Regions from separate parts of the Streptosporangium sp. NPDC000239 genome, predicted to be linked through region 1. Evidence: predicted binding sites of a transcription regulator. Region 1 holds the regulator's gene; each other region holds the start of a gene.
The links. Region 1 encodes HrcA, which represses chaperone genes, less so after heat shock. Its sites were predicted from a motif close to TTGGCACTCTCNNNNNGAGAGTGCCAA; they were not measured.
Positions count from the first base shown of each region.

Region 2: the regulator HrcA is predicted to act here: its motif matches at 1,488-1,514, upstream of groES (co-chaperone GroES).
Region 3: the regulator HrcA is predicted to act here: its motif matches at 1,299-1,325, upstream of groL (chaperonin GroEL).

Region 1 covers NZ_JBEPEI010000001.1:264,534-267,808, reverse strand. The annotation lists gene dnaJ (molecular chaperone DnaJ) at 1-1,105, opposite strand, end outside; gene hrcA (heat-inducible transcriptional repressor HrcA) at 1,118-2,131, opposite strand; gene ABT340_RS01115 (hypothetical protein) at 2,327-3,055, shown strand; gene ABT340_RS01110 (DUF3097 domain-containing protein) at 3,115-3,275, shown strand, end outside.
Region 2 covers NZ_JBEPEI010000023.1:61,385-64,659, forward strand. The annotation lists gene groL (chaperonin GroEL) at 1-996, opposite strand, end outside; gene groES (co-chaperone GroES) at 1,087-1,398, opposite strand; gene ABT340_RS36880 (MarR family transcriptional regulator) at 1,582-2,094, opposite strand; gene ABT340_RS36885 (FAD-dependent oxidoreductase) at 2,195-3,275, shown strand, end outside.
Region 3 covers NZ_JBEPEI010000015.1:185,315-188,589, reverse strand. The annotation lists gene thrC (threonine synthase) at 1-224, shown strand, start outside; gene ABT340_RS30575 (MoaD/ThiS family protein) at 246-521, shown strand; gene ABT340_RS30570 (cold-shock protein) at 912-1,112, shown strand; gene groL (chaperonin GroEL) at 1,436-3,061, shown strand.

The sequences.
Region 1 (3,275 bases):
AGCCCTGCTGGCCGGGGGCGAACTTGCCGGGCGGGCGTTCCTCGCCGCGGAGCCTGGCCAGCTCGCGCAGGAGCTCCTCCTGAGCCTGGTCGAGACGGGCGGGAGTCTCGACGTTGACGTGGATCAGCAGGTCTCCCCTGCCGGTCTCGTTGAGGCGCTGGATGCCCTTGCCGTACAGCGGGATGGTCTGCCCGGACTGGGTGCCGGGGCGGACGTCCAGCTCCTCGGCGCCGTCGAGTGTCTCCAGCGTCAGGATCGTGCCGAGCGCGGCGGCGGTCATCGGGATCTGCACGGTGCAGTGCAGGTCGTCGCCGCGGCGCTCGAACGTCTCGTGGGGGCGCTCGACGATCTCCAGGAACAGGTCACCGGGCGGGCCGCCGCCGGGACCGATCTCGCCCTCGCCGGCGAGCTGGATGTGGGTGCCGTCCTCGACTCCCGCGGGGATGCGGACCTTGATGGTCCGCCGGGTGCGGACCCGGCCGTCGCCGGAGCACTCCTGGCAGGGGTTGCGGATGATCGAACCGAACCCGCCGCACTGCGGGCAGGGACGGGAGGTCATGACCTGGCCGAGGAAGGACCGGGTGACCTGGGAGACCTCGCCGCGCCCGTGGCAGACGTCACAGGTGTCGGGGTGGGTGCCCGCCGCCGCGCCGGAGCCGGTGCAGACCTCGCACAGGATCGCGGTGTCGACCACCAGCTCGCGGGTCGTGCCGAAGGCCGCCTCCCGCAGGTCGAGTTCGACCCTGATGGTGGCGTTGCGGCCCCTGCGGGCCCGCGAGCGGGGACCGCGCCCCGCGCCACCGCCCGCCGCGCCGAAGAAGGCGTCCATGATGTCGCTGAAGGGGAAGCCGGCGCCGAAGCCTCCGGCGCCCGCGCCGCCCGAGGAGAACGGGTCGGCGCCCATGTCGTACATCTGACGCTTGTTGGGGTCGGACAGCACCTCGTAGGCCTGGGTGATGTCCTTGAACCGCTCCTGGGTCTCAGGGTCGGGGTTCACATCGGGATGCAGTTCCCTGGCCAGGCGGCGGTAGGCCTTCTTGATCTCCTCCGCGCTGGCGTCGCGCCGCACCCCCAGGGTGCCGTAGTAGTCACTCTTAGTAGCCACTTAGTTGACCTCTTAGGATGCAGCCAGGATCTGGCTGACGTAGCGTGCCACCGCGCGCACCGCGCCCATCGTGACCGGGTAGTCCATACGTGTCGGACCCAGCACACCGAGCCGGGCCAGTTGCTTGCCACCCGAACCGTATCCGGCGGCGACGATGGATGTGCCCTGGAGACCCGTGTAGGGGTTCTCCGAGCCGATGCGCACCGTCAGCGCCGACAGGTCCGAGGTCTCACCGAGCAGGCGCATGAGCACCACCTGCTCCTCCAGGGCCTCCAGCACGTCGCGGAGCCCGACGGTGAAGTCGGCCCCCGCGAGATTGGCGGCCCCGGCGAAAACGATCTTCTCATCATGCCGGTCCACAAGGGACTCAAGCAGGACCGAAAGGATGGTGGCCGCGACGGGCCTGTCCTCGGCTGGCAGCCGTTCTGGCAGGTCGGCGACCATGTCGGGAACACTGGCCAGCCCGCAGCCGTCCAGGCAGGCGTTGAGCACCGCGCGCAGGTGCGCCACGCGGTTGTCGTCGATGACCTCCTGCAGCTCCACCACGCGCTGCTCGACCCGCCCGGTGTTGGTGATGAGCACGAACATCAGGCGGTGCTCGTTCAGCGGGACCAGCTCGACGTGGCGGACCTTGGAGTTGGAGATCGTGGGGTACTGGACCACGGCGACCTGACGGGTCAGCTGGGCCAGCAGCCGTACCGTGCGCATCACGACGTCGTCGAGGTCGACGGCGCCCGCGAGGAAGCTCTCGATGGCCCTCCTCTCCGCGCCGGACAGCGGCTTCACCTGGGAGAGGCGGTCGACGAACAGCCGGTAGCCCTTGTCCGTCGGCACCCGGCCCGCGCTGGTGTGGGGCTGGGCGATGTAGCCCTGCTCCTCCAGCACCGCCATGTCGTTGCGGATGGTCGCGGGGGACACACCCAGGTTGTGACGCTCCGCGAGAGCCTTCGAGCCGACCGGCTCATTGGTGGACACGTAGTCCTCGACGATGGCGCGTAGGACCGCCAGCTTGCGGTCGTCAACCAACGTGCTCACCTCCTACCTGCGCTCGGACGGGAAACGCCAGGTCTGGCACTCGGTGTTCCCGAGTGCCAAGTGTACGGCTCCAGCCCGGGGGGTGCGATAACACGGCACCAGGATGGGCGGGAGCGGGTCCTGGAGCAAGCCATTGTCAAGTCAGCTGCTATCGCTATCCAAGTGGTAAGGGCCACAATTAGGTATATGTCCAATGATTTCGGATCCCCTTCGGGTTACGGCACCCCCCAGCAGCCGTACGGCCAGCCCCACCAGCAGCAACAGCAGTACCAGCAGGGCGGCCCCTCCTTCGGCTACCCGCCCCCGGGATACGGCGCCCCCCAGGGCCCGCCGCCGAAGGTGAAGCCCAGCGTCGGCTGGATCGTCGGCGTGTGGCTGCTCTTCGTGCTGAGCGTGATCATTGGCTTCGTCGGTTTCGCGGGCGGTCTCTTCAACGCGGTCACCGAAGCCGCCCCGACCTCCTCCTTCGGCCCCGACCAGAAGACGACCGTCAGCATCGACCCGGCGAACAAGCCCGCCATCTACGTCGCCGCGGCCAAGGGCACGAACTTCGAGTGCCAGATCGAGGGCGCCCCGGGAACCGTCAAGCTCCAGCGGCCGAGCTTCCAGCAGACCGTCACCGCCGACGGGCAGCTGTGGGAGCTCGCCCTGCGGATCGGGGTGGACAAGGCGGGCGACTACCCGATCACCTGCACCACCTCGGGCGGGGTCGACGCCAAGTTCGGCGTGGGCAAGGAGATCGTGGCCGACTCGGTGATCAGCGGCACGCTGATGCTGTTCGGCGTGCCGGGGATCGGGTTCCTGCTGGCCGTCATCGTGACGATCGTCGTGCTGGTCAAGCGCAGCGGCGCCCGCAAGCGCCAGGCCGCGGCCGCGGCGGCCCAGTGGGGACAGCCCGGAGCCTACGGCAGGTGAGGCCCGCTCTTTGCTACCGTCCCACGTGATCCCCTGCGAGAGGTGGCTGACGGCCGGTGATGTACGAGCGTGACGTGCTGGCGGGAAACTGGCGTCGTCCCCTCAAGGGGAGGATCCCCCAGGTCCCCGCCGAGCCCGACCTGGTCGTCGAGGACGCCGAGAGCGGCTTCTGCGGCGCCGTGGTCGCCTGCGACAAGGAGGCCGTCACCCTGGAGGACCG
Region 2 (3,275 bases), on a different contig from region 1:
GTCCACGACCGTGGTGCTGTCCTTGGTGATCACGACACGGCGGGCCGTGCCGAGGACCTCCAGGCCGACGTGCTCCAGCTTGAGGCCGACCTCCTCGCTGACGACCTCGCCACCGGTGAGGATGGCGATGTCCTGCAGCATGGCCTTGCGGCGGTCACCGAAGCCGGGGGCCTTGACCGCGACCGAGGTGAAGGTGCCGCGGATCTTGTTGGTGACCAGGACGGCCAGGGCCTCGCCCTCGACGTCCTCGGCGATGACGAGCAGCGCCTTCTTGGTCTGCGCGACCTTCTCCAGCAGCGGCAGGAAGTCCGCGACCGAAGCGATCTTGTTCTGGTTGATCAGGATGTAGGGGTCTTCGAGAACCGCCTCCATCCGCTCCTGGTCGGTCACCATGTAGGGCGAAAGGTAACCCTTGTCGAACTGGAGACCCTCGGTGAACTCCAGTTCGAGGCCCATGGTGTTGGACTCTTCGACGGTGATGACGCCGTCCTTGCCGACCTTGTCGAACGCCTCGGCGATCAGCTCACCGATCTTGGCGTCCTGCGCGGAGATCGTCGCCACGTGGGCGATCTCCTTCTTGTCCTCGACCGGCCTGGCCGAGTCGATCAGCTTGTCGCTGACGGCCTTGGCGGCCAGGTCGATGCCGCGCTTGAGGGACAGCGGCTGGGCGCCGGCCGCGACGTTGCGCAGGCCCTCGCGGACCATCGCCTGGGCGAGAACGGTCGCGGTGGTCGTGCCGTCACCGGCGACGTCGTTGGTCTTGGTCGCGACCTCCTTGGCGAGCTGGGCGCCGAGGTTCTCGTACGGCTTCTCCAGCTCGACCTCACGCGCGATGGTGACACCGTCGTTGGTGATGGTCGGCGCGCCGAACTTCTTGTCGATGACGACATTGCGGCCACGGGGGCCGAGGGTCACCTTGACCGCGTCGGCGAGGGCGTTGACACCACGCTCAAGAGCGCGGCGCGCGTCCTCCTCGAAGGACAGGATCTTGGGCATTGTGGTCCTCTCTGAAAGCACGTCGGCGCATCAAAGCCCCGGGCGCTCGCGCGACCCGGGGCTCGATACGTCATCTCTGCGAAGTGTCGGTTACTTCTCGATGATGGCGAGCACGTCACGGGCGGAGAGCACGAGGTACTCCTCGCCGCCGTACTTCACCTCGGTGCCGCCGTACTTGCTGTAGAGGACGACGTCGCCCTCCTTGACGTCGAGCGGAATGCGCTTGTCGCCGTCCTCGTCCCAGTTGCCAGGGCCGACAGCGAGGACCTTGCCCTCCTGCGGCTTCTCCTTGGCGGTGTCCGGGATGACGAGACCGGAAGCAGTGGTCTGCTCGGCCTCAAGCGGCTGGACCACGATGCGGTCGCCGAGCGGCTTAACGGGAACCTTGGTGGCGGTCGTCACGTCGGACCTCCCCTTCAGATTTGAATGATCTAGAAGAGGCGACCAGCGGTCTGCCGTCGCGGGTGTCAGACCTGCCTCGTCGCGTATGTTTGGCACTCTCACCGGGAGAGTGCCAATACGGAACAGTATGCAAGGAGGCCTTGACAGTCAACACGAACCGCCTCCGCACTGGGTACGCGAACCTCAAACCCTGCGCCGCCCCGCCGCGGGCAGGCCTCTGACCCGCGCGATCTCGGTCTCGTACAGCTCCCGCGAACCGCGCAGGAAACCCAGCACGAAACGGATCTCCTCGTCGGAGTAACCCGAGATCAGCCGCCTCCCCCGTTCGACGACGGGACCGTACAGCTCCTCGACCTTCGCGAGGGTCTCGGGGGTGGCGCGCACGACCACCTTCCTGCGGTCCCCGGGATCGGGGGAGCGCGTCAGGTATCCGGCCCGTTCGAGGCGGTCGAGCATCGCGGTGACGCTGCCCGTGGTGAGCCCCAGGCCCGTCCCGAGGACGCTGGGTGTGACGTTCCCCTCAGACCCCTCGCGCACCAGGATCTCCAGGCAGCGCAGGTCGGTCCTGTTCACCCCGAGGTGGATCGCGACCGCCTCGTCGAAGGCGTCGACGGCCGTCTGACCCGCCTGGACCTCCTGCCCCAGCTCCGCCCTGAGAGCGCCGTCCCCATGCGCGGGACCATTTTCCCTTGACATTCAAGCCTCTCGACCATCAAGCTAAATATGCCTCGAACATCAAGATACATGGCGTTCGAGAAGAACACCCCTGTCCAGACCCGTCCTCCAAGGGAGACCCGTGTCCCCTCTCCACGTGATCGTCATCGGTGCGGGCACCGGCGGAATGTGCCTGGCCCACGGCCTGCGGCGCGCCGGGATCTCGGTCGCGGTCTACGAACGCGACCGCACCCGCGCCGACGGCGTGCACGGCTACCGCGTCGGCATCGACCCGACGGGCAACCAGGCGCTCCGCGAGTGCCTGCCCCCCGAGCTGTTCGACACCTACACCGCCACCTGCGCCAGGACGCCCGCCCACTTCAACGTGCTGACCGAACGGCGCAGGACGGTCGCCTCCTTCCGGCTGCCGGAGAGCACCGACCCGGTCCACAGCGAACGCTCGGTCTCCCGGATGACCCTGCGCCAGGTGCTGCTCACCGGGATGGACGACGTCGTGCGCTTCGGCAAGACCTTCACCCACTACGAGCACGGCGCCGACGGCACCGTGACCGCCTTCTTCGACGACGGCACCTCGGCCACCGGCGACCTGCTCGTCGCCGCCGACGGCACCGGCTCCAGGGTCCGCAGGCAGTACCTCCCGCACGCGAAGGTCAGGGACACCGGGGTGATCGCGGTCTCCGCCAAGGTCGCGGTGACCCCGGAGACCAGGGCGCTGCTGCCCGAGGAGGTCTTCAACGGGATCTCCGCCACCTTCGCCCCGAAGGGCCAGTTCTGCATCTGGCACGTCATGGAGTTCAAGTGGGACCGCGACGGCGAGGTCAAGCACGGCGTCGGCGGCAACGACGCGGAGCTGATCGCGCGCTGGCCCGGCCTGCTGTACGACAACACCCGCGACTACATCAACTGGGGCTTCTCCGCCTCGGCCCGCAGGTTCCCGCCCGGGGTGATGGACCTGCGCGGCGAGGACCTCAAACGGGTGGTCCTGGACATGACGCCCAATTGGCATCCGGACCTGCGCGCGCTGTTCCGGGCCGCCGACCCGGGCAGCTGCTTCCCCATCGCCATCCGCACCTCCGAGCCGGTGGACCCGTGGGAGACCACCAACGTCACCCTGCTCGGCGACGCCGTGCACACCATGACCCCCGGGCGGGGCGTCGGCGCCAACACCGCCCTGCGCGACGCGATGCTCCTGACCAGGCGGC
Region 3 (3,275 bases), on a different contig from region 1:
GCCTGCTCGCCAGGACGGAGGGCATCTTCGCCGAGACGGCGGGCGGTGTCACCGTCGGGGTGCTGCGCAAGCTGGTCGAGTCGGGTCGGCTCGACCCTGACGCGGAGACCGTGGTCCTCAACACAGGTGACGGCCTGAAGACCCTTGACGCGGTCGCTGACCAGGCACGTCCCACCGCTGTCATCCGGCCCTCACTCGACGCGTTCCGCGCTGTCGTCGCCTAGAGCCCTGAAAGGTACTGAATTATGAGTGTTTCTGTACGGATTCCGACGATTCTCCGTACGTACACCGGCGGCGCGGCCGAGGTGAACGGCGAGGGCGGGACCCTGCGTGAGGTTCTGCAGAAGCTCGACGCCGACTTCCCCGGGATCGGTGCCCGTATTCTCGATGAATCGGGCAAGATTCGCCGTTTTGTGAACGTCTATGTCGGTGATGAGGATGTCCGTTTCGCCGACAACCTCGACACGGTGACGCCGTCCGGCGTTCAGGTCTCCATCATTCCGGCGGTCGCCGGAGGCTGATCCCGGCGGAGGCCGCGCGGGGCCCTGGGCGGGCACTGGGCGGCCTTCCGGGGCCCGATGTCGTCCACTGTCATGGAACGGCGCCCCTAGAACACCCTCACGACACCCGCACCGGCCTGGCCGCGTGCGGGTGTCGTCTTTTGTGATGCAAGCTCACATTTTTGCGCGAAGACATAATGTAATATTTAACTAACTAGTAGTGATAGCAAAACTATGTTGGCGTGTTGAATGCGTCCGTAAAGCGGTAGTTTGCTGGTTGACTCTGTTGCCCCACGGGCTCTCACAGGTATGGTCGAGGGCGATCGACGTAGGCGATGTCTCCGCCTCGGAGATTGAGGACCTCGCGAGAGGAATGGGCGACGTCCTCAAGCCCAGTAAGAGGAGTCGGAAGTGGCGCAAGGCACCGTCAAATGGTTCAACGCGGACAAGGGCTACGGCTTCATCGCGGTAGACGGTGGTAAGGATGTTTTCGTCCATTACTCCGCGATCATGATGGATGGCTACCGTGCGCTCGAACAGGGCCAGAGGGTCGAGTTCGAGATCACGCAGGGACAGAAGGGACCTCAGGCGGAATCGGTCCGGACGGTCTGATCTCGTCCTCCGTCAGCTCGTCGGGAACCCGCTGGCGCATCCCGCGGCAGCGCAGTTCGCGCGGATCGCCCTCGGCATGTCGGCCCGGCTCGTCGCTCCCATCGGCGGGCCGGGCCTTCGCCTAAGCTGACACTCAGGTCAAAGGTCCTTGGCTTGCACTCGTCGGGGGAGAGTGCTAAACAGTGGTTAGCACTCCTCATTGGAGAGTGCCAAACCTGGATCGAGACGATGGGGCCCGCCGAACGGAGTCGTGGGCCCGTATGCCGTCGCGGGCGTCGCCTCGGTCTGGTGCAAGCCACCCTGTGTTTGGGAGGTCTAGCCGTATGGCAGCCAAGATGATCTCGTTTGACGAGGACGCCAGGCGCGGTCTCGAGCGTGGCATGAACCAGCTCGCGGACGCTGTCAAGGTGACCCTCGGCCCCAAGGGCCGCAACGTCGTGCTGGAGAAGAAGTGGGGCGCCCCCACGATCACCAACGACGGTGTCTCCATCGCCAAGGAGATCGAGCTTGAGGACCCGTGGGAGAAGATCGGGGCCGAGCTCGTAAAGGAAGTCGCCAAGAAGACCGACGATGTCGCGGGTGACGGCACCACCACGGCCACCGTGCTTGCTCAGGCGCTGGTCCGCGAGGGCCTGCGCAACGTAGCCGCGGGCGCCAACCCCATGTCCCTGAAGAAGGGCATCGAGGCCGCCGTCGAGCGTGTCTCCGAGGAGCTCTCCAAGCTGGCCAAGGACGTGGAGACGAAGGCGCAGATCGCCTCCACGGCCTCCATCTCCGCGGGTGACCCGCAGATCGGCGAGATGATCGCCGAGGCGATGGACAAGGTCGGCAAGGAAGGCGTCATCACCGTCGAGGAGAGCAACACCTTCGGCCTTGAGCTTGAGCTCACCGAGGGCATGCGCTTCGACAAGGGTTACATCTCGCCCTACTTCGTGACCGACCCGGAGCGCATGGAGGCCGTCCTCGACGACCCCTACGTCCTCGTCGTCAACTCCAAGATCTCCGCGAACAAGGACCTGCTCCCGGTCCTCGACAAGGTCGTGCAGGCCGGCAAGCCGCTGCTGATCATCGCCGAGGACATCGAGGGCGAGGCGCTGGCGACCCTGGTCGTCAACAAGATCCGCGGCCTGTTCCGCTCGGTCGCCGTCAAGGCTCCGGGCTTCGGCGACCGCCGCAAGGCCATGCTGGGCGACATCGGCATCCTGACCGGTGCCCAGGTCATCAGCGAGGACCTCGGTCTGAAGCTGGAGTCCACCACGCTCGACCAGCTCGGCCGCGCTCGTCAGGTCATCGTCACCAAGGACGAGACGACGATCGTCGACGGTGCCGGTGACGCCGAGCAGATCGCGGGCCGGGTCAACCAGATCCGTGCCGAGATCGACAACACCGACTCCGACTACGACCGCGAGAAGCTGCAGGAGCGCCTGGCCAAGCTGGCCGGTGGCGTGGCGGTCATCAAGGCCGGTGCGGCGACCGAGGTCGAGCTCAAGGAGCGCAAGCACCGCATCGAGGACGCCGTGCGTAACGCCAAGGCGGCCGTCGAGGAGGGCATCGTGCCCGGCGGTGGCGTGGCGCTGCTGCAGGCCGGCGCCAAGGCGTTCGACAAGCTCGAGCTGGCCGGGGACGAGGCCACCGGTGCGGCGATCGTGCGCAAGGCTCTTGAGGAGCCGCTGAAGCAGATCGCGGTCAACGCCGGCCTTGAGGGCGGCGTCGTGGTGGAGAAGGTGCGCAACCTGACCCCCGGCGAGGGCCTGAACGCCGCCACGGGCGAGTACGTCAACCTGTTCGAGTCGGGCATCATCGACCCGGCGAAGGTGACCCGTTCGGCGCTGCAGAACGCCGCCTCGATCGCGGCGCTGTTCCTGACGACCGAGGCCGTCATCGCCGAGAAGCCCGAGAAGGCCGGTGCCGCTCCCGCCGTTCCCGGCGGCGGCGACATGGACTTCTAGTCCGGAGCTTTCCCAAAAGAGGCGACCCCGAGGTGTCGGGGTCGCCCCTTTTTGTTTTCCACCCGATTTCTCACCGGCCCGTAAGGCGGGCCTTTCCGGTCGGCCAGGTGTTTTACCCGGGCCGGGCGTGCGTTTCACGGCCGCCGCGTTCGGAGACCGGACGTTTCCGGCCGCCAGGGCCTTCGGGAGGGGTGGCCTTTTCGGCCGGACGGAC